Linked DNA regions of Thermochromatium tepidum ATCC 43061. The main gene of each other region encodes a partner of the protein of the gene in region 2 in a complex. Links are inferred from orthologs where the notes say so. Each region holds a gene or a part of one and is shown on either strand. Other genes may lie near its edges.

What was found.
Region 1: the proteins of ssb (region 2) and sbcB are in contact, whole or in part, in a crystal structure (PDB 3C94), measured with the Escherichia coli proteins. The link is inferred for Thermochromatium tepidum ATCC 43061 from one-to-one orthologs.

Annotation. Positions count from the first base shown.
Region 1 is NZ_CP039268.1:1,925,667-1,940,163, forward strand. The notes cover bases 421-3,265. They hold sbcB (exodeoxyribonuclease I), read right to left. Parts: upstream 2,638-3,265; coding sequence 1,204-2,637; downstream 421-1,203. Other genes in these bases: E6P07_RS08770 (diguanylate cyclase domain-containing protein), read left to right, coding at 421-1,207; rplS (50S ribosomal protein L19), read right to left, coding at 2,668-3,012; trmD (tRNA (guanosine(37)-N1)-methyltransferase TrmD), read right to left, coding at 3,033-3,265. Outside these bases: E6P07_RS08765 (chemotaxis protein CheX), read left to right, coding at 1-158; more of E6P07_RS08770, read left to right, coding at 158-420; more of trmD, read right to left, coding at 3,266-3,782; ribosome maturation factor RimM, read right to left, coding at 3,793-4,272; rpsP (30S ribosomal protein S16), read right to left, coding at 4,319-4,576; thiol reductant ABC exporter subunit CydD, read left to right, coding at 4,834-6,612; thiol reductant ABC exporter subunit CydC, read left to right, coding at 6,609-8,324; E6P07_RS08810 (hypothetical protein), read right to left, coding at 8,345-8,815; E6P07_RS08815 (adenosine kinase), read left to right, coding at 8,973-9,959; E6P07_RS08820 (hypothetical protein), read left to right, coding at 10,109-11,026; tRNA (adenosine(37)-N6)-threonylcarbamoyltransferase complex dimerization subunit type 1 TsaB, read left to right, coding at 11,032-11,733; E6P07_RS08830 (hypothetical protein), read right to left, coding at 11,718-11,960; E6P07_RS08835 (glycerate kinase type-2 family protein), read left to right, coding at 12,122-13,378; E6P07_RS08840 (NAD(P)H-binding protein), read right to left, coding at 13,428-14,351; E6P07_RS08845 (HPF/RaiA family ribosome-associated protein), read right to left, coding at 14,447-14,497. UniProt on the Escherichia coli protein: Degrades single-stranded DNA (ssDNA) in a highly processive manner.
Region 2 is NZ_CP039268.1:2,149,379-2,163,822, forward strand. What follows is about bases 6,402-9,193. They hold ssb (single-stranded DNA-binding protein), read right to left. Parts: upstream 8,149-9,193; coding sequence 7,654-8,148; downstream 6,402-7,653. Other genes in these bases: E6P07_RS09930 (elongation factor G), read left to right, coding at 6,402-7,524; E6P07_RS09940 (MFS transporter), read right to left, coding at 8,253-9,193. Outside these bases: hemE (uroporphyrinogen decarboxylase), read right to left, coding at 1-946; E6P07_RS09905 (ABC transporter ATP-binding protein), read right to left, coding at 1,513-2,292; E6P07_RS09910 (ABC transporter permease), read right to left, coding at 2,283-3,134; E6P07_RS09915 (chorismate--pyruvate lyase family protein), read right to left, coding at 3,239-3,820; E6P07_RS09920 (alanine-zipper protein), read left to right, coding at 4,315-4,503; E6P07_RS09925 (L,D-transpeptidase family protein), read right to left, coding at 4,482-5,447; more of E6P07_RS09930, read left to right, coding at 5,476-6,401; more of E6P07_RS09940, read right to left, coding at 9,194-9,611; E6P07_RS09945 (ATP-binding protein), read left to right, coding at 9,960-12,728; E6P07_RS13925 (HD-GYP domain-containing protein), read right to left, coding at 12,691-13,113; E6P07_RS13930 (response regulator), read right to left, coding at 12,996-13,418; E6P07_RS09955 (PP2C family protein-serine/threonine phosphatase), read right to left, coding at 13,432-14,444. UniProt on the Escherichia coli protein: Plays an important role in DNA replication, recombination and repair. Binds to ssDNA and to an array of partner proteins to recruit them to their sites of action during DNA metabolism. Acts as a sliding platform that migrates on DNA via reptation.

The DNA.
Region 1 (14,497 bases), 230 kb from region 2 along the record:
GCGGCAACGCCGAGCAACGGCTTCTCTTGCTTCAGATCCAGCTCACCATGCGTCAGCAATTGATTCAGGGCCATCTGGTGTTTCTAATGGGCGTCGGCTCACTACTGGATCTGCGCAATTGTCTCGATGCGTATCTCGATCGGCTTGGAATGCGTTGATGGACATCGAACTCGGCGCTCAGTTGATCGACAGCCTGCAGGTCGGGCTGATCCTGCTCGATCATGAGGGTCGCGTGGTGTCCTGGAACGGCTGGATGAAGCGCCACAGCGGTCTTGGACTCGCCGATGTCGCCGGTCGGCGACTCGCGGAACTCTTCCCCGAGGTGAGCGGCAGCCGCCTGGAATCCAGCATCTCGGACACGCTGCGCTTCAAGCTCTCATCCATGCTGGCGCCGAACCTCAATCCAAACCTGCTTCCGCTCTACCATCGAGCGGCGGATCGCCAGCGCGACCAGCGCATGTATCAGCTCATCTATGTCACTCCGCTGCGTCATGATCACTGCGCCTGCCTGATCCAGATCCATGACATGACGTCCGCTCTGCGCCGCGAGCGGCGTCTGCGCGCCCAGTCGACACGCTTGATCGAAAGCAGCTATCAGGACCCGCTCACGGGTGTCGGCAACCGTCGCCGCTTCGATCAGGATCTGGCGCAGCGTTTCAGACAGGCCAAAGACAGGCAGCGCTCGATCGCCCTGCTCATGATCGATGTCGACAACTTCAAGGCCTATAACGACCACTTCGGCCATCAGGGCGGCGACGCCTGCCTGATCCAGGTGGCGCGGACACTGCGCGATGGTTTGCGACGCGATGGCGATCGGGTCTCGCGCTATGGCGGCGAGGAGTTCGCGATCTTGCTGGCCGACACCGATGGACCATCAGCCTGCGCGATCGCCGAGCGGCTGCGGCTGACCATCGAACAGCTCAACCTCCCTCACCCCGCCGCCCCCGGTATCGGCCGGGTCAGCATCAGTGTCGGTATCGCGGCCATGGTGCCGAGCGACGAGCAGTTCTGCCACATCCTGGTCGCTCAAGCCGATCTCGCGCTCTATTCGGCCAAGGATGCCGGGCGCAATTGTTGTATGTGGTATGACCCGGCGACCAGCGGGGCGCGCGCCCTGTCCAAATGCAACTCGGACAGAGGACAAGGCGCCGATAAGCCATTCACCAGCGAGCCGCTACGCGGCGCCCTCGCCGACACCCTGGCCTAGCCGGCGTCGAGCACCTGCTCAGCCCAATCACCCAAGGCATCGAGAATCGCCAGCTTGGCCGGATCCTCAGCATGGATCTCAGCCAGTTCGGCACGCCGTGCCTCATACTCATGGATCTGAAGACTGGAACCGCCCTCAGGGTCGGTGAGGCGCGCGAGGCGGTAGGCATCCCAGTCCTCGCGTTCCTGTGGACTCAGGGTCTCTGGCCAGTTGCGGGCGCGATAGCGAAACAGCAGCGTGCCGAGACGCGGGTCGCTGAAAGACGGCGGCGCCGTTGCCAGTTGGGTGGGGTTGGAGCGCAAGACCTGATCGCAAGCACGACGGTCGGCATCGGAGAGGAAACCACCCGAATAGAGCATCAGCTCAGGGTCGATCTCGGCCGGAGGCGGTCGTTGATGGACCTCGCGCACGCGCTGTTCGATTTCGCCGGCTAAATTCGCAATCCAGCGCGCATACCACACGACTCGATCGGGATCGATCTGCCAGCACTCGGCGCTTTGCGGGGTCAGGGTGGCAAGCGGTGCGAGCATGGGCGCATGATTGACATGCACGGTCTTGAGCGGGACGCGCTCGACGCCTGCGGGGAGATCCTCGCTCGGCGTGAAGAGCCGGCGCCGGATCTCGTCCACCGAGAGATCCAGGAGCTGCGCCGGATCGGCGCGCAGATCGAAACAGATCACGCCATTGCCGTTGGTCGGATGGGCGGCGACCGGAATGATCGGCGCGATACAGCCGAGCGCCGCCGCAAAGCGCGCCGAGACATGCAGCAAAGGTCGGCGTTCATCGAGCAGCGCACGCACCCGGCGTTTGTCACGCAAGCTTAGGGCATAACTGAACAACCTGGGTTGGGCAGTACGCAGTCGACGCGCCAGGGCGATGGTCGCGCGCACATCGGCCAGGGCGTCATGGACCTGACCATGCGGGATGCCATTGGCCTCGGTCAGATGCTCCAGCCGGAACGAGGTCGTGCCCTCATCGCTGCGCGGCCACTCGATCCCTGCAGGACGCAACGCATGCGCCAGCCGTAGCACATCGATCAGATCCCAACGCGAGTTGCCGCAGCGCCATTCGCGTGCATAGGGGTCGAGGAAATTGCGGTAGAACAGATGCCGGGTGACCTCGTCGTCGAAGCGCAGGCTGTTGTAACCGACGCCACAGGTCCCGGGCCGGCTCAGCTCGGCATGGATGGCGCGCGCGAACTCGGCCTCGATCAGACCCGCGCGCGCGACGCGCTGAGGTGTGAGACCCGTGGCCAGACAGGCCTCCGGATGGGGAAGGACATCCTCGCTCGGACGACAGAAAAGGATGAGCGGGTCACCGATCTCGTTGAGATCGGCATCGGTGCGGATCCCAGCGAATTGACAGGGCCGATCGCGGCGCGGATCGGCGCCCCAGGTCTCGTAATCGTGCCAGTAGAAGGTCTCGGGCATGGGCCGGACCCCCAGGTCTGGAGGTCGGGCTTACACCTTCTCGCGGATACGCGCGGCCTTGCCGGTGAGATCGCGCAGATAGTAGAGCTTGGCGCGGCGCACGTCGCCCTTGCGCTTGACCTCGATCGCGGCGATCGCTGGGCTATAGGTCTGGAACACCCGCTCCACGCCCTCGCCGTGTGAGATCTTGCGCACGGTGAAGGATGAATTCAGACCGCGGTTACGCATCGCGATGACGACACCCTCGAACGCCTGCAGGCGCTCGCGGTTGCCTTCCTTGACCCGGACCTGGACGACGACGGTGTCGCCTGGGGCGAAATCCGGGATTTCGCGGGTCATCTGCTCTCGTTCGAGCTGCTGAATGATGTTGCTCATGGTTTTCTTGGCTCCTGTTCTCAGCCGGCGCCACCCTCGCGATGGGCCAGTATGAATTCATCGAGTAATACGCGCTCGGTCTCACTGAGACCGCGGCGCTTAAGTAGATCCGGGCGGCGCCGCCAGGTCCGTCCCAGCGCCTGCCGCAGCCGCCAACGCTCGATGGCGGCATGGTCGCCGCCGAGCAGCACGGAGGGAACCGAGCCTTCCTCGATCCGCTCCGGGCGGGTGTAATGTGGGCAATCCAAGAGCCCATCCATGTGAGAATCCTGCCGCGCCGAGTCGGCATGACCGAGCGCACCCGGCAACAGACGGATGACCGCGTCCATGACCACCATCGCCGGCAGCTCACCACCGCTCAGGACATAGTCGCCGATCGACCATTCCTCATCGACATGGGCCTCGATCAGGCGCTCATCGACCCCCTCATAGCGCCCGGCAAGCAGGATCCAGCCCGGATATGCCGCGATCTCGCGTATCGCGGCCTGGTCCAGCACCCGACCCTGAGGAGACAGATAGGCCACGCGGCTCTGAGGTGCCGCTGCCCGCGCGGCCCGGATCGCTGCGCGCAGTGGCTCGACCTTCATCACCATCCCCGGACCACCACCGTAGGGACGGTCGTCGACGGTGCGATGGACATCGTGCGTGAAGTCGCGCGGGTTCCACAGATACAGCTCGGCCAGACCGCGCGCCAGCGCCCGTCCGGTCACACCCTGATCCGAGAGGATGCGAAACAGATCCGGAAAGAGCGTAATGACGTCGAAGCGCATGAACACAGACTCAGAACGCGGGATCCCAGTCAACCCGGATCAGACCGCGGTCGAAATCTACGTCCAGGATCACGTCGCCCCAGAAAAAGGGGATCAGACGTTCGCGCTTACCCTGGACGACCAGCACGTCGTTGGCACCGGTCGAAAACAGATGCGAGACCCGTCCAAGCTCGACATCGGTCTGGGTGACGACGGTCAGACCCTCGAGATCGATCCAGTAAAACTCATCCGGGCGCGGCGGCGGAAGCTGATCGCGTCGGATCGCGATCTCCTGCCCGATCAGTGCGGCGGCCTGGTCGCGGTCATCACAGCCCTCTAGTCTGGCGATGAGCCCCTTGCCGTGCACCCGCCCCTCGATGAGGCGCCGTGAGACAGCCTCCGGCCCCAGCAGCCAGGGCGAGTAACTCAGGATGCCCTCGCGTGGATCGGTCTCGGAATAGACCCTGACCCATCCCTTGACGCCATAGAGCCCCGAAACGCGCCCGAGCACGACCCGAACGGATGACGACGCCCCAGACACACCGACTGACCTAAAATCAAACAGCCGCCGCCGCGCGCTTTGCCTGCTTGATCAGCTGCTTGGCACGATCGGTCGGCTGCGCCCCCTGACGGATCCAGTGCTGGGCGCGCTCGGTATCGAGCCGCAGCGGGACCTCGCCGCCGCGCGCGTTCGGGTTGAAGAACCCAAGACGCTCGATGTAACGACCATCACGCTTGGAGCGGATATCGGCGACGACGATGTGGTAGAAGGGGTTCTTTTTGGAACCACAACGTGACAAACGAATCTTAACCATGTGCTGTCCTGGCTCAAGAGCTCAATGGAAGGCCCGAAGAAGACCTTCGGGTAAACGCGCAAATATACAGAATTGCGCGCAAAATGGAAGTCCGGAGTTGACTCAGCGACCTGGGATGACGCAAAACACGCATTGCCCGGAAGGACGCCGGCCCGTATCCTCCCCCATCGACTCCCCATTGATTGTGTGGGAGCGGCTTGAGCCGCGATTCGGGGAGACGCGATTGATTCAGTGTCCCTTAGGGAACTTAAGCGTACATGTCAGTCAACGCCTGGCTCAAAGCACAACGACCGCTGGCGGACAGGTCGCTCGTGTCGGCGATCTGGCTCAACACCGCCAATGGCCTTCTGGCCATCAATCAGGCCTGGGCGTTGGCCGTGATCCTGGATGCCGTGATCTTCAAGGACGCCGATCTCACCGAGGTCCGTTCCTGGCTCTGGGGTCTGCTTGCGCTCTTCGCCACGCGGGCACTCATCGTCTGGCACGCCGAGCGCGCGGCCTTCCAGGCCGCGGCCTCGGTGCGGGTCAAGCTGCGCGATCAGGTCTATCGCCATCTGCAACGGCTCGGCCCGGCCTATCTCTCTGGACAGCAGAGCGGCGCCCTGATCGAGACCCTGACCAAGGGCATCGATGACCTCGAAGGCTATTATGCCCGTTTCGTCCCGGCCATGGCCCTGGTGATGATCCTGCCCCCCGCCATCCTCGTGGCCGTGATGCCGATGGATTGGCTTTCGGGCCTGATCATGCTGATCACAGCCCCCCTGATCCCGCTGTTCATGATCCTGATCGGTTCGGGGGCTGAGGCGCGCAATCGGCAGCAATGGCAACGGCTCGCGCGCCTGGGCGCGCACTTTCTCGACGTCATCCAGGGTCTGACCACGCTCAAACTCTTTGGCGCCAGCCGACGCGAGATCGAGATCCTTGCCCGCATCTCGGATGAATACCGCCACAGCACCATGCAGGTGTTGCGCATCGCCTTTCTTTCCTCAGCGGTGTTAGAGTTCTTCGCCAGCGTCGGGATCGCCCTGGTGGCCGTCCTCATCGGCTTTCGGCTCTATGACCTGGCGTTGCCGGTGCCAGACTGGATCCCAATCCCGAACCTGACCTATCTGCAAGGGTTGTTCGTGTTGATGCTCGCACCCGAGTTCTATGCCCACTTGCGCCATCTCGGCACCCAATACCATGCGCGCCTGGGCGCGGTGGCGGCGGCCGAACAGCTGGTCCAGATACTGGACACCCAACCGAGTCAAATCAATCCGGGTAAGGAGCCATTGGCAGCGACCCCTCCGTTCGGGGTGCGGTTCGATGAGGTGTCTTTTAGCTATGAGCCGGGGCGCGAGGTGCTTAAGGGTCTCAGCCTCGAGATCCCGCCGGGGCAGTGCATCGCCCTGATCGGCCCCAGCGGGGCGGGCAAGACGACCGTCATCAACCTGTTGCTCGGCTTCCTGGTCCCGACCCGCGGGCGCATCCTGATCGGCTGGCAGTCGCTCGCCGAGCTCGACCTGGACGACTGGCGCCGTCATCTGGCCTGGGTCCCGCAGCAACCGCGGCTGTTCCAGGGGACCATCGCCGACAACATCCGGCTCGGGCGACCCGAGGCGGATCTGGCGACAGTGCGCGCGGCGGCGCGGCGGGCCCGGGCGGACGCCTTCATCGAGACCCTGCCGCTCGGGTATGACAGCCCGGTCGGCGAGCGTGGTACAGGGCTGTCGGGCGGGCAGATCCAACGCATCGCCCTGGCGCGCGCCTTCGTGCGCGACGCGCCTCTGGTGATCCTCGATGAGCCCACCGCCAACCTCGACCCCGAGAGCGAGCGTCTGGTCCAGGAGGGCATCGCAGAATTGGCCCGTGACCGCACCCTGCTGGTGATTGCCCATCGGCTCTCGACGGTGCGCCGCGCCGATCGCATCCTGGTCCTCGATCAGGGGCGGCTCATCGAGCAAGGGACACACGACGAACTGATCGCTGCCGGTGGGTTTTATGCGCGGATGCTCGCTGCCCAGGGTCCGCTTCAGCAGGGGGGATGCGGTGGATGAACGAACTACGTCCTCTCTGGCGACTCTTTCGCCCCTATCGCGGCTGGATGCTGTTCGGGACCCTGGTCGCGCTCCTCACCCTGCTGGCCAATGTCGCCCTCATGGCCGCCGCCGGTTGGTTCTTGACTGCCATGGCCACCGCTGGTGCCGCGGGCGTGACCATCAATTATTTCACCCCGGCGGCCTTGATCCGCGGCAGCGCCATACTCCGAACCGTTGGACGCTATGGTGAACGGCTCATCAACCATGAGGCGACCTTCCGGCTGATCGCCGGCCTGCGCGTCTGGTTCTACCGACACCTCGAACCCCTGGCCCCGGCACGGCTTCAGCAGTATCACAGCGGCGATCTCTTGAGCCGCATCCGCGCCGATATCGATGCGCTCGATACCCTCTATGTGCGGGTGTTGATCCCGCTGGCGGTGGCCGGTCTGAGCCTCCTGCTGTTCACCGGCTTTCTGCTCTTTCACCATCCAGTCCTTGCGCTCACCGGTCTGGGCTTCTGGCTGCTCGCTGGGGTTGGGCTCCCGCTCTGGTCGCAGGTGCGGGGTCGGGAGCCCGGACGCCGGATCGCCGCAGACGAGGCGGCCTTGCGGGCAGCGGTGATCGATGGCGTCCAGGGTCTGGCCGAACTCGGGGTCTATGGCGCCGCCGAGCATCAGGCCCAGCGGATCGCGACACTCAGCCGGGACCTGATCGCCGAGCAGGGGCGCTTGAGCAGCGACCAGGGGCTGACCCAGGCCGGCGTCGGGCTGTGCGCCAACCTCAGCCTGTGGCTGCTGCTGTGGATTGCCATCCCCCTGGTCGATGACGGACGGCTCATGCCGCCACACCTGGCGATGCTGGCGCTCTTCACCCTCGCCAGCTTCGAGTCCGTCGCCCCCCTCGCCCCGGCATTCCAGATGCTCGGGCGCACCCAAGCCGCCGCGCGCCGACTGTTCGCCATCGTGGACACCAAACCGGCGGTGAGCGAGCCGAGCGCGCCCTCGCCCCGACCCGAACGCTTCGACATCGAGTTTAGGGACGTGAGCTTCACCTACCCGGGCGCCAGCCGTCCGGCGCTCTCTGGGATCCGGCTCGCGGTCCCTCAGGGCGGGCGTGTGGCCGTGATCGGGGCCACGGGTTCGGGTAAGAGCACGCTGTTCAATCTGCTGCTGCGTTTCTGGACGCCGGACGCCGGGAGCATCCATCTCGGTGGCTACGACATCCTGGACTTCCACGGCGATGACCTGCGCCGCTCCATCGCCGTGGTCAGCCAGCACACCCATCTGTTTGCGGCCAGCATCCGCGAGAATCTGCGGATCGCCGCCCCCGAGGCCAGCCAGGAGGCGCTCGAATCCGCCTGTCGCGTCGCCCAGATCCACGACTTCATCGCCGGATTGCCCGAGGGCTATGACACCTGGGTCGGTGAGACCGGTGTGCGGCTCTCGGGCGGTCAAGGGCGCCGGATCGCCGTGGCCCGTGCCCTGCTCAAGGACGCCCCGATCCTGCTCCTCGATGAGCCGACCGAGGGTCTGGATGCGGACACCGAGCGCGAGCTGATGCGCGCGCTCGACACCCTCATGGTCGGACGCACCGTGTTGCTCATCACCCATCGTCCGGCTGGACTGGACTGGGTCGATCAGGTCCTGGTGCTCGACCAGGGGCGCGAGTTGGCGCGCGGTGACGTCTCGGTCATCCCGAGCGCGTTACAGACCCATCTGCTGCCGCTCTAAGCGGGCGGACGGACGCAAGGCTAGGGGATCTCGGGGTAGCGACGGCGCACCGGACGCACAGTCTGGGGTTCGGTGCGTTGCCGTGGCAGAGGCGGTTGACGGAAGAACTCGATCAGGCCCAGGACCAGACAGGTCAGCGAGACCCCGAGACCGAGCGCCGAGTAGACCGCCATGTGCAGCATGCCGGCCTGCACCTCGGGCCAGTTGTTGAGACGCACCCGGACCATGTCGGGTGTCACGAAATAGGCCAGCCCCTCCGAACCGAGCGCGGTGAGCGAGTGGCGAGCCAGATGGTTGCCGAGGGGTTCACCATCGATCAGGAGTTGGAAGTGTCCTCCAGTCTGTTCCAACGGCAGGGCCATCGCGGCGGGCGTCCACCAGATCTGGGTCTCACCCCAGAGGGCGCGGCCATAGTCCATGCCGAACTGAGTCCCGGCGATTGGGGTCCCGATCAGCCCGATCATCAACAATAGATTCAGCTTGCGTCTCATATCTATCCCGAAGTGGCGGTCCAAAGGCTGAGGTCTCCAGCATATCGGGCCTCGCTGGTCAACTATACCGTTAAATGCGCTCGAATGGAGACCGCGCGCGCCCTGGATCAGAGGGCCGGGTACAATGGTCGCCCTCTTTTGTACCCCTGGAGACATCATGGCGAGATATCACATCTATGGCCTCGGCAATGCCCTGGTCGACATGGAATACGAGGTCAAGCCCGAGGATCTGGGCATCCTCGGCCTCGACAAGGGCGTCATGACCCTGGTCGACGAGCGCCAGCAGCTCGACATCATGCATCACCTGCGCGACCACCCACATCGGCGCGGCTCGGGCGGCTCGGCGGCCAATTCGATCGTCGCCTTCACCCAGTTCGGCGGTCAGTGTTTCTATTCCTGCAAGGTCGCTGATGACGAACTGGGCCATTTCTATATGCAGGATCTGATCGCAGCTGGGGTGGACACCAACCACCATAGCGAGAAGGATCAGGGTCATACCGGACGCTGTGTGGTGCTGGTGACCCCAGACGGCGATCGCACGATGTGTACATTCCTGGGTGTGAGCGGTAACCTCTCGACTCGAGAACTGGTCGTCGAGGCGCTGTGCGACTCGGAGTGGTTCTATACCGAGGGCTATCTGGCCACCTCAGATTCGGCACGCGCCTCCGTGCTCGAGGCCAAGCGCATCGCCGAGGCTGCAGGCGTCAAGACCGCCCTTTCGCTTTCAGATCCCAACATGGTCAAGTTCTTCAAGCCAAGGCTTCTAGAGATGATCGGCTTGGGGGTGGACCTGTTGTTTGCCAACGAGTTTGAGGCCATGGGTATGGCCGGATCGGACGATCTGCACCAGGCGACCGACTATCTCAAGACCCTCGCCCGCCATTTCGTCATCACCCGCGGCCCCGCCGGCGCCCTGGTCTGGGATGGAGAGCGCCTGATCGAGATCGCACCGGTCAGGGTCGAGGCGGTAGACACTGTGGGTGCTGGGGATATGTTCGCCGGGGCCTTCCTCTACGGCCTGAGTCAGGGCTTAAGCTTCCAACGCGCGGGTGATCTCGCCTCTACGGCCTCGGCCAGACTGGTGACAACGCTCGGGCCACGCCTCCCGACCGAAGTGATCCAGGCCATCCTAAAGGACTTCTGAGGTGCCGTTTGGTCGCAAAACTGCGACCGAGTCGACACATCGCGCGACCCAATAAGGCTAGCATGGCGATCAGGTATCCATGGTCCGGTTATGGGCTCCAGGCCCTTCAGGCATGACCAAGGGCTGATTCGCATGACAGGAGTCGTCCAATGTCCAGCTTCGACGCCGAATCCATCCCCTCGCCGCTCGCCATCCGCGAATATGCGCGGCTGCGCTTCGATACCGACCTGGAGGCCCTCAAGGATTGGCTGTCTGGACTCAGGGCGCGCGGCGGACATCAGGCCGGTCCGGCGCTCGTCCTGGCCTTGGAAGGTCTGCGTAAGGCCGATCTATCGGCCAGACGCCGGATCAGCATCCTGTCGCTGCTGAAGGTTCCTGTACTCAAGACCTGTGCCGGACTGCCAAAACCCTACGCAAACGAGCCCGGAGGTGCCCGCGGTCTCACCATGGAGCAGCGACTCGGACGCCTGATGTTCGTCAACCTCGATCGCGCGCTGCACCAGCTCGACAAGGAGTATCCTGTCCCGAACGAACGCCAGCAACACCAACGCCTGTGGTTGATCCGCAACCTGTTCCGCTTCGCCAACCGCCAGATCCGTTACGCGATCCAATGGAAAAAGGCCTTGCCGGAAGGCCAGTGGCGTGAGCTGCACGAGCTCTATCTCTATCTGACCTTGCGCCGGCCCACGTCGCTCTGGGATCTCGACCGACCTCCGATGACCGTCGGCGAGTTCGATCACGAGGTCCAGTACAAGACCCTGCTGCTGCTGGGCCTTGCCGCCAAGCTCAAAGACGCGCTGGCACAGAGCGAAGACTTCATGCAGGCGCTGCCGGCCTGGGCGGCCCAAACCCGATTGGAGGATCCGCACCGCCTGCTGGGCCGGATGCGCCTATTCATCGTCGAGGTCTCAGCCGACAGGCCGCCGCGCCAGCTCATGGGTAGTCTGGACACGGCCTTCCGCGGCTGGGTACTGCAACCTCCATCCCTCTATCTCCAAAAACTTGCAAGCGACCGGTTCGAGGCGGGGATTCTCGGCGACCAGATGCTCGAACTCGTCAGTCTTTGAGGCCCATGAAACTCCTCGCCATCGACACCTCCAACGAAACCTGTTCGGCTGCGCTCCTCATCGACCGGGACCTGGTTCAGGCGCTCAGCTTTGCCCCCCGCCGCCACGGTGAGCTCATCCTCGGCATGATGCAGCGACTGCTGGATCAGTCGGGTCTGGAGCTGCATCAATTGGATGCCTTAGCCTTCGGTTGTGGTCCGGGATCCTTTACCGGTATCCGCATCGCGACCGCTGTGATCCAGGGCGCGGCCTTCGGTGCCGAGCTGCCCGTAGTCCCGGTCTCGACGCTCGCCGCCATGGCCCAGGGCCAGTTCCGACGTGAAGGACAGCGTCGCCTGCTGACGGCCCTGGATGCGCGCATGGACGAGGTCTATTGGGGCTGCTATGAGATCGGCGCGCGCGATCTGGCCGAGCCGTGCTGCGCCGAGCGGGTCTGCGCGCCCGAGCAGGTCAGCTGGCCAGGGGGCGAGGGCTGGCAAGGTGTGGGTCCAGGCTGGGGGGTATATGGCGAGACGCTGACACGGCGACTCGGACCGGCCCTGAGCGGGATCAATCCGGACGCGGTCTGCGAGGCGCAGGACATCGCGCGCCTGGCTGCCGCCGATCTGGCGTCCGGTCGCTGGGTCCCGGCCGAGCAGGCGCTCCCGGTCTATCTACGCGACCAGGTCACGCGCCCGTCTCAAGGATCCCCTCAGGGGCGGCCCTGAGCAACCGGCTGGTTGTGTCGGCAGTGGCGTCTCAGACAACTGACGACATAGTACAGCAAGGTTGCACCAACCACGATAAAGGCGATCAGCGTGGCGAGGAGACGCTGCCAGGGTTCGATCGCCGAGAGTCCAAGGATCAGCCAGGTCAGAAAGGCGATGACAGCGGTGATGGTTAGGATGACGGCGAACGGCCAGAGTGGGCGGTCGCATTTGGGACAGAGATTCATTCAGGTACGGCTCCATTGGGCAAAAAGACGGCTGCCCCGGACACTCCCAAGACCAGGACGCACGGCGTGACGAAACGAGCGACGTCCGATCGCCCAAGGGCAGACAGTCTGCACCCAGAGTCGATGCGAACACATTGAAATCATTCAATTGATGACGATCGATGCAGACCACGCCAGACCCTCGTCATACACTCCTCGATCTGCTGACCCTTGCACTCGATGCCGTCTCCGGCGCGCGCTCGGTCCGGCGCGCGCTCAATGTCCGTCCGATCATCGGGCCGGTCTGGATCGCGGCCATCGGCAAGGCGGCCGAATCCATGACACTGGGCGCGCTCGAGGTGCTTGGCGACGCCTGCCGGGGCGGGATGCTCATCACCAAGCCCGGACACGCCGATCCGAGCCGTTTTCGGGATTTTGGGATCGAGGTCTATTTCGGCGGCCATCCGCTCCCCGATACCGGCAGTCTTGTAGCCGGTGAACGGCTCTTGGGGCAGCTAGACGCCCTTCCCAGCGGGGAACAAATTCTGTTCCTGCTCTCAGGCGGCGCCTCGGCATTGATCGAGGCGCCGGTCAGTGGTCTTGGACTCTCCGAACTGCGCGCACTCAATGCCTGGTTACTCGGTTGCGGATGGCCGATCGACGCCATAAACCGCGTGCGTCAGTCGGTCTCGCGTCTCAAGGCCGGCGGTCTGCTGCATCATCTCGGTGGGCATCCCGTCCGCCAACTGGCCATCTCGGATGTGCCTGGTGACCATCCAGATGTCATTGGCTCCGGGCCGCTGGTGCCCGTGCCGGATCTGGCCGATCAGGTCGGGCGACTCGCGCTGCCGGATTGGTTGAAAGACTGGGTGTTGCGTGGACTCGCCGAGCGCGGCACGCCCCCTGAGCGCGGTCCTGAGATGGAACTGGTCGCCACGCTGGCGCTGGCCAAGGCGGCGGCCGCCAAGGCCGCCGCGTCCAGTGGCTGGCGGGTCTGGCTGCATCCGGATTTTATCGCGGGTGATGCCACCGACCAGGGCCGAGCGCTCGCTCGGACGCTCATCGAGGGTGCGCCCGGTCTGCATGTCTGGGGTGGTGAGACCACGGTTCAGACCCCCGAGCATCCGGGACGCGGCGGACGCAATCAACATCTGGCGCTGGCCGCCGCGATCGAGCTTGCCGGGCGCGACGACGTCTGGCTGCTGAGTGTTGGCACCGACGGCAGCGACGGCCCAACAGAAGACGCCGGGGCCTTGGTCGACGGCGGCACCCTAAAACGGGCCGCGCTCGCCGGATTCGATCTCGATGCCAGCGCCTGCCTGAGGCGCGCCGACGCCGGGCGTTTTCTGGAGGCGAGCGGTGATCTCATCTACACCGGACCGACCGGAACCAACGTCATGGACCTGATCCTCGGCTACAAGGCCCAGCCCCCGCTCTGAGGCGATTTCCAGGAAGGGCGAGCCGTACTGACCACTCAATCGCCGCGCGTCAGCGCGTCAGATAGCCGAGCTGGTCGATGCCGAAACGGGTTGGGGTCAACCCGAGACGGGCGAAGCTGTCGTTCTCGGTGCAGACATTCCCTTCCATGAGCATCTGGATCTGATCACGTGAGATAGGGAACCAGGGAAAGCGGTCGAACAACCCCGCCGCCGCCTTGATCGCCAAGGCCGGTGCCGGAACCATCCACTTGGTCCGCCCCGAGGCGGCGGCGATGGTCTCGAGGATCGCCTTCCAGCTCAGTCGCTCCGGACCGCACAGCGAATAGGTCTGGGACTCAGTGCGCGACTCGCTGAGCGCCAACACGAAGGCGGCGGCCACGTCCTTGATACTGACCGGCGCGAGCTCGAACAGCCCGGCCTTGGTCGGCAGCAGACCGGCATGAAACAGGGGTGCCGGCAGCGGACTGTCGATGATGTCCTTCTTGAGCTGCGAACAGAACTCCATCCGCCCCTCGGGGTCGCCGAAGATCACCGACGGACGGAAGATCGTCCAGCGCAACCCCGAGGCCTTGAGCGCCTGCTCGGCCCGGTACTTGGTACGTTGATAGGCCGTGCCATCAGGACGGACGCCATTGGCACTCATCAGGATGAAACGCCCGACGCAATTTTCCCGCGCGGCGGCGATCGTATCGACCACACCCTGATATTGGAGCGCCTCGAAGGTGATGCCCCGAGCAGGAAACTCGCGCAAGATGCCGATTAGATAGATGACCGCGTCGCAGCCGCGCACGCACTCCACCAACGAGGGCAGATCGCGCACCTCGCCGTGGACGATTTCGCAGGACGCAGGCTGCTCGACCTTCGACTCGCTGCCTGGACGCACCAGCAGGCGCGGTACATGCCCGGACGCCAGCAGCTGACGTGTGATGTGCAGACCGACAAAACCGGTCCCGCCGATGATTGCAACCTTCATTGTAGGCCTTCCCCTGTTTGGATCCGGAATCCCAACGAGATGGGTGCAGAGGACCAGAGGCTCAAGGCAAAACGACACCCCAAGCATCCTGGGCGTCAGTGGGTCAGGATTTGAGCACCGGCGGTGAACGTTTTGGACGTAGTAGG
Region 2 (14,444 bases):
CATAGCTGGCCAGGACGCGCGCCACCTCCTCGCGGATGCGCTCGGGTGAGGCATAGAGGGCGCAGGGATCCAGGTTGCCCTGGAGTGCAACCCGATCCTCGACCATCCGACGCGCCTCGGCCAGATCCGTGGTCCAGTCGACGCCGAGCGCGTCACAACCGGTTTTGGCCATATCGCCCAGCCATTGACCGCCGTTCTTGGTGAACAGGATCACCGGTACCCGGCGGCCCTCGGCCTCGCGGGTCACCCCCTCGACCACGCGCTGCATGTAGGCCAGCGAGAACTCGCGATAGTTGGCCGGCGCCAGGACACCGCCCCAGGTGTCAAAGATCATGGTCGCCTGGGCGCCGCGCGCGATCTGGGCATTGAGATAGAGGGTCACGGCATCGGCGACCTTCTCCAGCAAGCGGTGCAGCAGTGCCGGCTGATCGAACATCATTGCCTTGATCTTGGAGAAGTGCTTGCCGCCACCGCCCTCAACCATGTAGGTTGCCAGGGTCCAGGGGCTGCCGGAGAAGCCGATCAACGGCACCCGACCCTTGAGTGCGCGCCGGATGACGGAGACGGCCTCCATCACGTATTTGAGCTCGCCTTCCGGATCCGGGATCGGCAGTCGATCGACATCGTCAGCCGTGCGCACCGGGCGCTCAAAGTGCGGCCCCTCGCCCTCAGAGAAGTACAGCCCTAGACCCATGGCATCAGGCACGGTCAGGATGTCGGAGAACAGGATGGCGGCATCGAGCAGATAGCGATCAAGCGGCTGGAGCGTGACTTCACAGGCCAACTCCGGATTCTTGCACAGATCCATGAAGCTGCCGGCCTTAGCGCGCGTGGCGCGGTACTCAGGTAGATAGCGTCCGGCCTGGCGCATCATCCAAACCGGCGTGTAATCAACGGGTTCGCGCAGCAGCGCGCGCAGGAAGGTGTCGTTTTGCAACTGGGTCATGGATCAGGCTCGATCTGAGTGTGGTGAAAAACGAGGGTCGAGCTGTCTATTTTACTACGGTAGGGAGACTCGGGGGCGGGGTGTCAGAACGCATGGCGACTGGAGGCTGTCGACCTACCCCGCCCGCAATCCTTTTGGACACGAATTGTTGTAGATAGAGTTGTCTGAACAAGGTGCCAGAAAGGCCGAATGAGTCGGATGACAGCTGGGTGCGGTTGTTCTCTGTCATACCGCCCGACGGCTCGGCCCATAGCGCTCGGATCGCTCCCGAGTCGGGAGCGCCGAGGCTTGGATCTCAGGTCGAATAGCGGGCGTCTTTGTGCAGACGGATGACCATGGGGCGTGGGGGCGGTTTTGGCCGCGATTTGGGGAGACACGGTTGATTCAGCGTTTCCCGAGACCTCCTCGGGTTCAGTATGGACGTGCCGGGCGGCGCTCAGACTCCGCGACGCGCCCCTGGCGAACCGCGCGGGCGAGGAACACAGGATAGCTCCTTCGCGGCACCTGCCCACACGGGATGCAACAGGTAGGCGATGAGTCAGTCTGATGGAACGGCTTGCCGGAGATCACCAGCCGCGCATCGCCCGATAATGCTCCAGCGCCTCGTCGGTCGGGCCGGCGAACACCACCCGACCATGCTCCATCAGGAGCGACTTGGAGCACATGTTGCGCAACAAGTCTTCTGAATGCGAGGAGAGCACGATGATGGAGACCTGCTCGGTGAAGCGTTCCAGACGCTCGCGCGCCTTATTCAGAAAGGCCGCGTCGCCGGCGCCGATGCCCTCGTCGATCAACAGGATATCCGGCACCACTGAGGTCGAGACGGCAAAGGCCAGACGCATCTGCATCCCGGCTGAATAGGTGCGGATCGGTAGGTTGAGAAAGTCGCCCAGTTCGGTGAATTCGGCAATCTCGTCCATCATGGCGCGGATCTTCTTGCGCGGAAGCCCGAGGAAGAGTCCGCGCAGGATGATGTTCTCGTAGCCTGTGCTCTCTTGGTTCATCCCGAGCGCGATGTCGAACAGGGGCACGGTCGTGCCCTGGACCTCGACCCGACCGCTGTTCGGTTCATAGATCCCGCCGAGCACCCGCAATAAGGTCGTCTTACCGGCGCCGTTGTGTCCGATGAGCCCGAGTCGATCGCCGTCCTCGAGCGAGACGTTGATGTCTTGCAACGCTTGCACCACCGAGATGCGCTGCGAGATCGCGTCGGCACGGATCTGACCACCGGTCGCGCTCTGGATCAGACGGTTCTTGAGCGAGCGCGTCGAGGCGCTGTAGACAGGAAAGGAGACCGAGACGTTCTCCAGCTTGATCGAGGCCAAGATACGTTCCCTCAAACCCAATAAGCGATGCGCCAGCGGTAGGCCGAATAGAAGAAGAGTGCCAGCGACCAGCCGACGATCGTGATGGCGATGACCGGGAGCCAGTTGGCGAGTGCAGGCGCTTGGCCGAGCAAGGGGGCGCGCATGATCTCGACCAGATGGTAAAAGGGGTTGAGATGCAGCCAGAGCGCGCGCCCTGGCAGCATCTCGGGCTTCCAGATGACCGGCGTGATGAAGAATAGCACCTGCACCATACTGCCCACGATCAGGGGGACGTCGCGGAAGCGTGCGCTCAGAACACCCAGGAAGAGCGCGATCCAGAACCCATTAAGGAGCAGGACCAAGAGCGCGACCGGCACCCACAGCAGATTCCAGTTGAGATCGACCCCAAACCAGAGCGCTACCATGAAAAAGACCCAGATATTGTGGGCAAAGGCGATCAGGGTCGACCAGAGGACGCGATAGACATAGATGGAGAGGGGGGCATTGAGCTGGCGGATCATGCCCTCGGCGAGGATGAAAGACTGGCAGCCGTCGTTGACGAGGCTCGCGATTAGGTGCCAGATGACGAAGCCGACAGCCAGAAAGGGCATGTAATCGTGCAGATCCTGGCCGAAGATCTGACCATAGAGCAGACCAAGCGCCAGCACCATAATGGCCATCGACAGCGTGATCCAGAACGGTCCCAGCTTGGAGCGCCGATAACGCTGGCGCACGTCCTGGAGTCCGAGCGTCATCCAGAGTTCGCGCCTGTCCCAGCCGGCGCGGATATCGTGCAGGGCACGCTTAATCTGCTCGCGCCTGAGTCCGTGCTGGAGCTGGATCAGCAAGGACGACTCGCCATGTTGGGTGCCTGTCGACATCGAGGCTCGAACTCTAAATCGAAGTGGTTTGGTTCGCGGCGCGTACTATAGCACGCGGGTTTTGCGACAAAGATGGCCTAGTGCAAGAATGCCCTCGGTCAGGATCAGCGATACAGATCCAGCGGGAAATATTCGGTGATCAGGATCACGGGACGATGCTCGATAATGATGCGATAGGTGCGAAAAACCGTGGTTTCACCGGAGGCGGTCCGGTCCAGCCCCACGTCCAGCACCTCGCGATAGCTCTCGAGTCCGCTGTCGCGGATCAGTACACCGATGCCGATCTCGCGATCGATGAGCCGTTGGCGGAAATCCGGCGGGATGAGCTGGGCGCGGATCATTGAGAAGGCCTCGGCGAAACAGCGTCCGCTGTCGGCGCCGCGCAGCTGGGCGTCGCGAATCAGACAGGAATCACCGGGCTCGACCCCGAGCCAGGGTACGGGTTCCAGTGCGTCCTCGAAGCGCTGTTCCAGGGTCTCGACTATGACCGGTTCCCAGAAGTAGGCCTCAAGGATCTTGGTGACCGTGCCGTCCGTGACGAGGAGTGCGCGCAGAAAGGGGGGCAACCGGCTCAGGACGATTCGCTCACCCGTCGCGTCGACGATCTCAGCGGTGCGCGCGAAACCATCACAGCGAAAGGGCGGAGAGCTCGGCGCGGATGTGCCGCGCCCATAGTAACGATGCATCAATATAGGTCCAAAATACAACGGTGTTGGTTTGAGACATCAAGCTGGACGGATACTGGGAGGCTGATGCGTTTCCGTGTGGGCGGATGCGGAAGATCCTCGCACATATCGATTGACATGACGGCTGTATGCAGTGACTCCATCAATCAGAAAAAACTTTTCTTACAATGACTTGAGCGTTAGTTCTGCGCATGCGCGACATGGTGTCCGGCCTGAATGTAGGCCAGGATCGGCCAGGCGTTGTAAAAAATCTGCCGATCAGTATGATTGTGGGCTTGATGTCTCACCCAATTTGCCCCAAGCTTTGCGTTGGACACTGCCACCTGGATGGCACTCCAAGGCTGGGGATGTGGAACCAGAATGAGCACATCAAATCCTACTCGCTCATCACACCGATCCACTCTCATGCGTCGGATGTTTGAGCTTGGCTCGAAGCATTTACGCACCATGTGTTAACATTGGGCCGCAAGGCCCACAACTTTTGGAGAAACATCATGACCAAGATCGTCAAGGTTGCTTCACTCTCTGTTGCCGCTCTGCTGCTGCTTGGCGGCTGCACCACCGACCAGACTGCTCGCGACATGGCCCAGAAGGCCATGGACACCGCCAACAGTGCCCAGGCGTGCTGCAACTCCAACACCGAGCGTCTGGACCGCATGTATCAGAAGATCATGGGCAAGTGATTCGCTTGACCTGATCCTTGTCGGTGTCCCACGATCTGTGGGACACCTGAGTCTTCCGCCACGGCCCGCTCCACGGCCTTCCAGTCGATCACCACCCCTTCGGCGTTCGCCACCGACTCGGGAATCACCGAGCGATAGTGCTGGCGGACACTCTTCTCGCCGGTCTGCACCTCTAGATAGAGATCATCCCCCAGCCAGCCGTATTTGTAGGGCTGGTCGATGATGGCCACGGGCGTCTTGAGGTCGGCCATTCCATAGAGCTCCTCGATCGCCTCCGGATACATCCGGATACAGCCGCCGCTGACCTCCAGTCCCAGGCCCCAAGGTTGATTGGTGCCATGGATCAGATAATCCGGATTGCTTAGACGCATGGCATAGTGCCCGAGTGGGTTGTCCGGCCCTGACGGTACAGTGGGCGGCAGGATGTGGCCACGCGCGGCATGGTTGGCGCGCACCATCGGACCAGGCGTCCAGGTCGGATCCTTGCGTTTCTCGATGACTTCGAAGTTGCCTAGCGGCGTGGCCATGGCCTCCTTGCCCACACTGATGGCATAGATACGCACCTCGTTGGGTTTATTGGGTGGATAGTAATAGAGCCGTTTCTCGGCTCGATTGACCACGATGCCCTGGCGCGGCACGTTCGGCAGCACATAGGAGGCCGGCACCAGCACCTGGGTTCCCTCGCCCGGTAGCCAGGTATCGACCTTGGGGTTGGCCTGGCGCATGTCGTCATAGCCGAGGTTGTTCTGGCGGGCAATGTCCAAGAGTGTATCCTTGGCGCGTGCCGTGAAATAAAAGGTCGTGCCCACGACCGAATCGTTTGGGTTCTCCAGACGGAAGGTCTCGGCCCAGGCGCCCGGGTGGACGCCCCAGCCAAGCAGTGAGGCGCAGAGCGCCGGCACCAGCCAGGTTGCAGGGCGACCGCCAAGTTCAAGACCGCTCATAAATCTCTCTAGCTCCTGTTGTAAAGCGATGAAAAAAACCTCCCGATCGTCGCACGTTCGCAATATCGGGGTTGCCGCTCATGTAGACGCGGGCAAGACGACGCTTACCGAGCGCATCCTCTTCTACACCGGCACCTCGCACAAGATCGGCGAGGTCCACGATGGCGCGGCCCACATGGACTATCTGGTCGAGGAACAGCGTCACGGTATCACCATCACCGCCGCCGTCACCCAGGCCCAGTGGCGCGAGCATCTGATCCAGCTCATCGACACCCCTGGACACGTCGACTTCTCGATCGAGGTCGAACGCACCATGCGCGTGCTCGATGGCTGTGTCATCGTGCTCGATGGTGTCCGGGGCGTCGAGCCCCAGACCGAGACGGTGTGGCGTCAGCGCGCGCGCTTCAAGCTGCCGGCGCTGCTATTCGTCAACAAGATGGATCGTCCGGGCGCGGATTTTGAACGTTGTTTGGCGTCCGTCAAGCAGCGCCTCCATGTCGAGCCGGTGCCGATCACGGTTCCGGTGCCCGAAGTCGGCGGCGTGCTGCATTTGATCGACCGAACCCTGATTCGTTTCATCGGCGAACAGGGCGAGCAGGTCGTCGTTGAACCCTGTCCACCCGAGCTTTGGGAGCGTCATCGCGCGCTGCATGAGGCGCTGGCACTGGCTGCCGCCGAGGTCGAGGAGTCGCTGGCCGATCTGGTGCTCTCCGGCAGTGAGCCCTTGCCCGAGCAACTGCGGGCCGCCATCCGCACCGCCACCCTGGCCGGGACGCTCTTTCCCTGCTACGGCGGCAGCGCATTGCGCAACCTTGGTGTGCAGCCGCTGCTCGATGGCATCATCGACTTCTTGCCGTCCCCGCTCGACCGACCGGCGGCGCTTGCCGAGCGGCCCGACGGGACACACGAGGAGGTGGCCATGACACCAGACGGACCGCTCGCCGCGCTCGCCTTCAAGGTACAGCTTTGGGACGGGCGGCGCCATGTCTTTGTTCGTCTCTATCGCGGACGCCTCGCGCCGGGTGATGCGATCGAGTTCCTGACCGCCGACGGGCAGATCCGGCACGAACGGGTCGCGCGTCTGTTCGAGGTCGACGCCGGCAAGAAGACCAAACGCGATCTGGCCGAGGCCGGTGACATCGTGCTTTTGGCCGGACTGCGTTTTGCAACCACGGGCGATACACTCTGTACCCCGGGCCAGGTGCTGAGCCTGGAACGCATCCAGGCCCAGGATCCGGTGCTGGGTCTGGCCATCGAACCTGCGGCCGGCACCGAAGAGGACAGGCTCGTCGAGGTCCTGGACAAGGTCCGGCAGGAAGACCCAACACTGCGGGTTGAGGAGGATCCCGAGACCGGCCAGCGTCTGCTCCGAGGTATGGGCGAGCTGCACTTACAGATCGTCATGGAGCGCCTGGAGCGCGAATTCGGTGTTGGTGTCCGCGCTGGACGTCCGTCTGTGGCCACGCGCGAGACCATTACCCAACCGTCGGTGGCCGAGGCACTGTTCGCCCCGCTGCCCACACCGGATGCGCGCCAGCCCGATCCGATGGCACGCGCCGTCGTCAGCGTCCGACCACGCGCGCGGGGGCGCGGCAATCTCGTGGAACTTCAACCGCGTTTGCTCCCTGAGGGTGCTCGATTCGAAGAGACGCACCTCCAGGCGATCCGCGAGTCGATCGCTATCGCCCTGGCCAGCGGGCCGCTCCAGGGCGCTCAGGTGTTGGATGTGGCGGTCAGTGTCGATGAGATTGAGCTCTTTGGCGCCGGATCGACGCCGGCGACCACGGCAGCGGCCGTCGGTAAGGCACTGCGCAAGGCGCTGGAGAACGCGCACCCTGGGCTCATGACCCCCATCATGCGTCTGGAAGTGGTCGTCCCGGAACCGAACCTGGGTGCCGTGCTCGGCGATCTCCAGGCACGGCACGCCTTGATTCAAGCGACCGAGATCCAGGATGACCAGGCCACCATTCGCGCCGAGGCCGCATTAGAGCCGCTGCTCGGTTATGCCAACACCTTGCGCAGTCTGACTCAGGGACGCGGGCAGTTCAGTCTGGAGTTCGAACGCTTCGACCTCTAGGGAAACGCTGATTTATTCCATTCCTAGCAAAACTTTCTCGCGTAACCCATTGATTTTTTAGGAGCGGCTTCAGCCGCGATTGAGAGACACGCGATTTATTCGGCGTTTCCTTAGGCGGCGGTCCTCGGTCTAGAACGGGATGTCGTCGTCGAAATCGGCCCCGTCGCCGAAGCCGCCGCTGTCCGGATGGCTCGGACGGGCCGCATCCGGTGTCGTTGGGCGGCTGCGTGCAGGCGGTGGTGTATCTTCCAGGGGCACCGAGGAGGCGCTGCCCTGCCGGCTGTCGAGCATCTGCATGGTTCCGCCCATGTCGACCACGACCTCGGTCGTGTAGCGGTCCTGGCCATCCTGGGTCTGCCACTTGCGGGTTCTGAGCTTACCCTCGACGTAGATCTTGGAACCCTTGCGCAGATACTGCTTGACGATCTCGGCCGTCTTGCCGAAGAAGACCACGTTGTGCCACTCGGTCCGCTCCTGCAGCTCGCCCGTGGCGCGATCCTTCCAGGTTTCGCTGGTCGCCAGGCGCACATTCGCCACCGCGTCACCGCTCGGCGTGTAGCGCACCTCCGGATCGGCGCCGAGATTGCCGATCAGGATGACTTTGTTGACACCTCGTGTTGCCATCTCTCTCCTCCCACCGGTCGCCCGCAGACGCCGGTCATCGCTCTCTGTGCAAGGAACCGAGCCCAGCCGATCGCGCTCGGGACGCGCTGAAAATCAGCGCTTCTCTAGACGTTGACGGCAGAAAACCGCTGCAATCTCGTCCAATCGGTGTGACGACTGTCCACCTTGAGGTAGGCCACGCCCTCATCGACGGCGATCACGGCCTCCTTCACGCCCGGGACCTCCAGCAGTTGCTGTTCCAGACTGGAGACATCGAACCCGGCGCCCGAGGTATCGAGCGCGATCACATGCCGGCTTAGGTCCTCTGGGATCGGTAGGGTCCAGACCAGCCGCAGCCACAGCAGGGACGTCAGCCCCCCGACCAGATAGACCGCCTCGACCCCGAAGTGCGCATGCGCCAGTCCGCCGAGCAGTCCACCGAGAAAGGCGCCGATGAACTGGGCGCTGGAGAAAACGCCCATGGCCGTGCCCTTGGTCCCGGCCGGCGCCGCCTTGGAGACCAGCGCCGGTAGTACGGCCTCCAGCAGATTGAAGATGGTAAAGACCACAGCCAGCAGCACCCCGATCAGCCACAGCGACCGGTTGAACAGATAGAAGCCCAGCGTCGAGAGCCCGAGCACCGCCACCGAGCCGATCAGCACCGAGCGCACCTGGTCGCGCCGCTCGGCGAGCACGATGAAGGGCACCATCGCCGGGATGGCTACCAACACCGCTGGCAGATAGAGCACCCAGTGCTTGGTCACGGGTAGACCGGCCTCGCGCAGCGATAGCGGCAACACCACGAACAGACTGACCATGGTCAGATGCAGCATGAAGATTGCCAGATCCAACCGAACCAGGGTCGGATCGCGCATCACGCCGGCGAGCTGGTCCAGCACCGGCTGGGCATCGCGATGCACCCCCGAGTGTTGGGGGTCCGGGACCACGAAGGTCAACAATAGCATCCCGGCAAGCGCGAGCAAGGCCGTGAGCCAGAATAGCCCCGGGACCCCGATCAGCCCCGTCAGCGGTGGCCCGACCACCAGGGCGGCGGCGAAAGACAGGGCGACACTGATCCCGATCACTGCCATGCCCTTGGTGCGCACCGTCTCGCGGGTGAGATCGGCGGTCAGGGCGATGATGGCTGCTGCGATCGCCCCGCTGCCCTGGAGCGCGCGCCCGAGGATGATCCAGTAGATACTATCGGCCAGGGCCGCAACCAGGCTGCCGATCAGAAACAACGTCAGCCCACCATAGATCACCGGCTTGCGTCCGATGCGGTCGGACAACAGACCGAGCGGGATCTGGAACAGCGCCTGAGTCAGGCCATAGGCGCCGATCGCAAGACCGACCAGTAAGGGTGTGGCGCCGGGCAGGTCATGGGCATAGAGCGCCAGCACCGGCAGCACCATGAACAGCCCGAGCATCCGCGTCGAGAAGATGGCGGCGAGTCCGGCGGCGGCGCGGCGTTCCGAGGCCAACATGGGTAGGTTCGGGAGCTGAGGGTGTTTCGGTCGATTCACGGGCCGGCCTATGTCTGTCAGGAATAGCAGGATCAAATCATAAGGTGATTTCAGGGACAGTTGCACCTGTTCGCGCTGGGGCGCGACCGACAAGGGCGCTCGCCGCGGGGCCCCACTTTGAATGCCCGTCGTGCGGTTATCGTCTGGCCGCCGACCTCAGGGCTGCCAAGACGATCGCGGCACGGTATGCCTGTGCCGAGAGGGTCGTTGTCAATCGGCCTAGGGTGGTGGGTGATCATGACCCTTCGCTCAACCACAAGCCCCTGACTTTAGTCGAGGGGAATTGACCCTGAACGAGGAGATCGATCCATGAGCTCGGATCCAGCGCACGATGACAGCAAGCGTAGCGAGAGCCGCTACCGCGCCCTGTTTGAGAACATGATCAGCGCGGCCATGGTGTTGTCGCCCCATCCCCAGGGCTTTCGTATCGAGGAGGCCAACCCACAGTGCCGCGAGCTGGCCATCATCGACCTCGACGGACGTTCGGACGTCTGGTTGCACGAGGTGATCGACACGCATGAATCGCCCGAGCTACACGCCGCCGTGAAGGAGGTCGCCGCGGGCAAGGGCGGTATCCATCTCGCCGAGTTCCCCCTGGTCCGCGCCGGCCATACCCAGTGGCTGGACTGCCATGTCTTCCCCCTGGTCGGCAACGAGATCATGCTGATGATCCGCGACGTCACCGATCAGAAGGTCGCGCGCGACCTGCGTCAGGCCAAGGAGGCCGCCGAACAGGCGAGCGAGCTCAAGAGTGCCTTTCTGGCCAGCATGAGCCACGAGATCCGCACCCCGCTCAATGGCGTGCTGAGCATGATCGAGCTGCTGCGCGGATCAAGGCTCAACGATCGCCAGCGCCATTGGGTCGAGGCCATCCGCGGCTCGGGTCAGCTCCTGTTGTCGATCATCAACGACATCCTCGATTTCTCGCGCATCGAGGCCGGGCGTCTCCAGCTCGAGCACATCCCGTTCTCGCTCGGCGAGGTCATCGCCAGCCTGGTGAGCGCCACCGGTCAGCGTGCCTATGCCAAGCATCTGGAGCTGGTGCTCATCCAGGATCCAGAACTGCCCGATCGGCTGATCGGCGACCCCTGGCGACTCCAGCAGATCCTGGTCAATCTGGTCGGGAACGCCATCAAGTTCACCGAGCGCGGCAGCATCGAGGTCCGCATCGGCCATCGCGAACGTCCCGATGGGCAGCTCGATCTCTGTGTCTCGGTCCAAGACAGCGGCTGTGGGATCGCGCCCGAGCAATTGGGCCGCTTGTTCCAGCCCTTCGAGCAGTTGCGTGCCAGTGGCTGGCGTTTTACCGAGGGGACGGGTCTGGGGCTGGCCATCTGCAAGCGACTGGTCGATGCCATGGGGGGCGAGATCGGGGTCGAGAGTGAGCTCGGACGGGGGAGCCGGTTCTATTTCGAGATCCCGGTCGGTTGCGCCGATACCCAGTCGCAGGCCCCCTGGTTGTTGCCCAGGGAGTGGCGCTGTCCGACCCTGGTGTGGATCGAGCACGACCTGGTGCGGGCGACGGCGACCCATCTGCTCTCGCTGCTGGGGTTCGAGGCCGAGCAGACCGCCGAGGCCGATACGGCCTTTGCCTGGGCGCGACACCTGGATGCCCAGACCGAGACCTGTCTGGTGGTGCTCGATGATGCCTGGCTCGCCCACCTTGGTCCTCAGCTCGTAAGCGAGCTGGGACGGCGATCGGGGGAGGTGAACGATCACCCCAGACGCGTCCTGGTGCTCTATGTGATCAACCTGTTTGCCCGCGATCAGGGGGAATTGGATCGGCTCGAGACCATGGCGGATACGGCCTATGTCATCAAGCCGGTCCATCTCTCGGCCCTGTTCAATGCACTCCAGGGGCTGTTTGGCGCCGTGGATCGTCCGCCCCAGAGGCTCACCCGCAAGTCCGATGACCCCTCCTGGGAGGTCTTGATCCAGCCTCTGGGGGCACGCGAGCGCCTGTCCGGCGCGCGACTGCTGCTGGCCGAGGACAACCTCGTCAACCAGCAGGTCGCCGTCGAGGCCCTGGCCTTGGTCGGGATCGAGACCCGGGTCGTGACCAACGGGCTCGAGGCGATCCAGGCGCTTAAAGAAGAATCGTTCGACGGGGTCCTCATGGATCTCCAGATGCCGATCATGGATGGCCTGGAGGCGACCAGGCTCATCCGCCAACACCATCCCCCGGATCGGCTGCCGATCATCGCCATGTCTGCCGCCGTACTGCTCAAGGATCGCCAGCGCAGCCTCGAGGTGGGGATGAATGCGCACATCGCCAAACCGATCAATCTGCGCACCCTGCTCGAGACCCTCCTACACTGGGTCCGGCCCGCCCAGCCGCGCCCCTACCGCTCGCACCTACCGGCCCTGGCGGAGGAGTGGGCGGCAGAGGGTCTATCCTCTAGCGAGGCGGATCTGGATTGGAGCCAGGTCGAGCTGCCCGGGATCAAGGTGCGCAAGGGGCTCAACCGTCTCGGCGGCAACGGCCTGCTCTATCTGAGGTTGCTCAAGACCTTCGTCGGCCTCCACCAGCAGGGATGGGAGTCGATGCGAGCGGCCGATGCCGAGATGGCGACGCTGCGTCTCCAGGCCCATACCCTCAAGGGTGTGGCCAAGACGCTGGGGGCGGATCTATTGCACGACCTAGCCGAGCGCGTCGAACAGGCCGCCGAGCTGGAAGAACGCGCTCAGATCGAGTCGGCATTGCCCCCATTGCTCGATGAGCTCCAGAGGGTGCTCACGGGCGTGAAGGCCTTTTTGGAGAGCCTGCCGTTGGCCGATAAAACGGACGACGCACCCGCTCCGGACCGCCCCAACCCCAAACAGGCGCACCAATACCGGGCGCTGATCGCCGACTTGCTGGAACAGGGGGATACGCGCCTGCGCGATGTCTGTGCCGCCAACCGATCTTCGCTGCGCGAGTGGTTTGGGGGCGATGAGTCGGGTTATGCGCACTTCATGACCTTGATCGAGCAGTATCGTTTCGAGGAGGCGCGGCGGATCTTTCATGAGCGGGCAAACCCGCCCGAGACATCGGACGCGGTCAAACCGGAGACGGACGATCGGCGAATTTCAGCTTGATCTCCAGGATTTTGGGCTGGATGGCGAGAAAGCGATCGAGCAGTTGGGGATCGAAATGGCATCCCCGCTGCTCGCGCATCCAATCGAGTGCCTGATCCACCGGCCAGGCTTGTTTGTAAGGACGCTGTGAGGTCAGGGCATCGAAGATGTCCGCGATCGCGACGATCCGACCAGCGAGCGGGATGGATTCACCGGCCAGGCCCTGGGGATAGCCGCTGCCGTTCCAGCGCTCGTGATGGGTCAGGGCGACGGTGCGCGCCAGATCCATCAGCGCGCTCGCGTGTCGTCCGCCAAGGATCGCGGCCCCGATCTCGGGATGCCGGCGGACGAGCTCGAATTCATCGTCGTTGAGCGGTCCCGGTTTGAGCAGGATCCGATCCAGGATGCCGATCTTGCCGACATCAGTAAGATCACCGGCACCTGTTGGGTCGCAGGGTGCTCACGTAACAGCCGGCAGACCGCATAACCATCCAGACCCGGCAACATGAGGTCGAGCAGGATCAGATCGGGTCTGGGCTCGCGCCTGGCCAATTCAAGACCGCGCTCGCCATCCTGGGCGATGAGGACGCGAAACTCACCACGCAGGGCGCTATCGATGATCGATAGGGCCAGTGGGTCGTCGTCGATCGCCAGCAGGGTCCGCAGTTCGGCGCTGCGCCAAGGCGGGTGTATCTCTATGGACTGTTTCATTGAGATGGCTCCTCTACAGGGTCAGCTCCAGGATGAGCACATCGTCGTCGATCGAGTTCTGGCCCCGATGATGGCACACCTCTTCCAGCAAATCTTCGAGCGGACCCTGTCGCTCCATCAGGGCGATGTAGGCCTTCACCAGGCGCTCTACGCCGAAGGGCTGTCCGTTTGGATCGGTCGCCTCCAGTAGGCCGTCGCTGGTCAGCAGCAGCCGCGCCCCGGTTTCGACCTCCAGGGTCTGGAGGCTATCGTGCGACCTGGCGTCGGGCGCGATCCCAAGTGCGAGCGAACGCGATGCCAGTATCTCGATGTCGCCCGCAGGCGACACCAGCAACGCCTCGGGCATGCTTGCATTCGCCAGATGCAGAAAGCGCCGGTCCGCCGTGACTTCCACGATGTGCGCCGCCATGAAGCGCCCGGTCGGTAGCTGGTCATGCAGCTGCCGGTCGAGCGTCGCAATCAGGGTAGCGAGCGGGACATTGTCGGCGCATTGCTGGTATAAGATCTGCCTGACCAGGGGTCCGGCCATGGCCGCCGTCAGGCCGTGACCGGTGAAATCGCCGACCAGCACCCATTGACGGCCATCGGGGGTCCAGGCCGCCAGACAGAGGTCGCCGCTCGTGCGCTCGACCGGACGCATCAGATAGCGCAACCCTCGCCCATCGAAGGCATGATCGCGGCGCAGACGCAGCAGGATGTCCTCGATCAGGGCGCGTTCCTCGGACAGTTCTTCGACCCGCTGTTGGAGCTCGACGCGGATGCGCGCCAATTCCAGGTGGGTGGCGAGCCGGGCGCGCAGCAGGTCTGGGATGATCGGCTTGGACAGATAGTCGACGGCGCCAAGCGCCAACCCCTCGACCTCATGCTGGTGTTGGTCCAGGGCCGTCAAAAAGATCAGCGGAATCCGGCACCATTCGGGATGGGTCTTGATGCGCCGGCAGGTCGCAAAGCCATCCGGATCAGGCATCAGGACATCGAGTAGGATCAGATCGATGTTGGGCACCTGTTCCAGGATCTCGAGCGCGC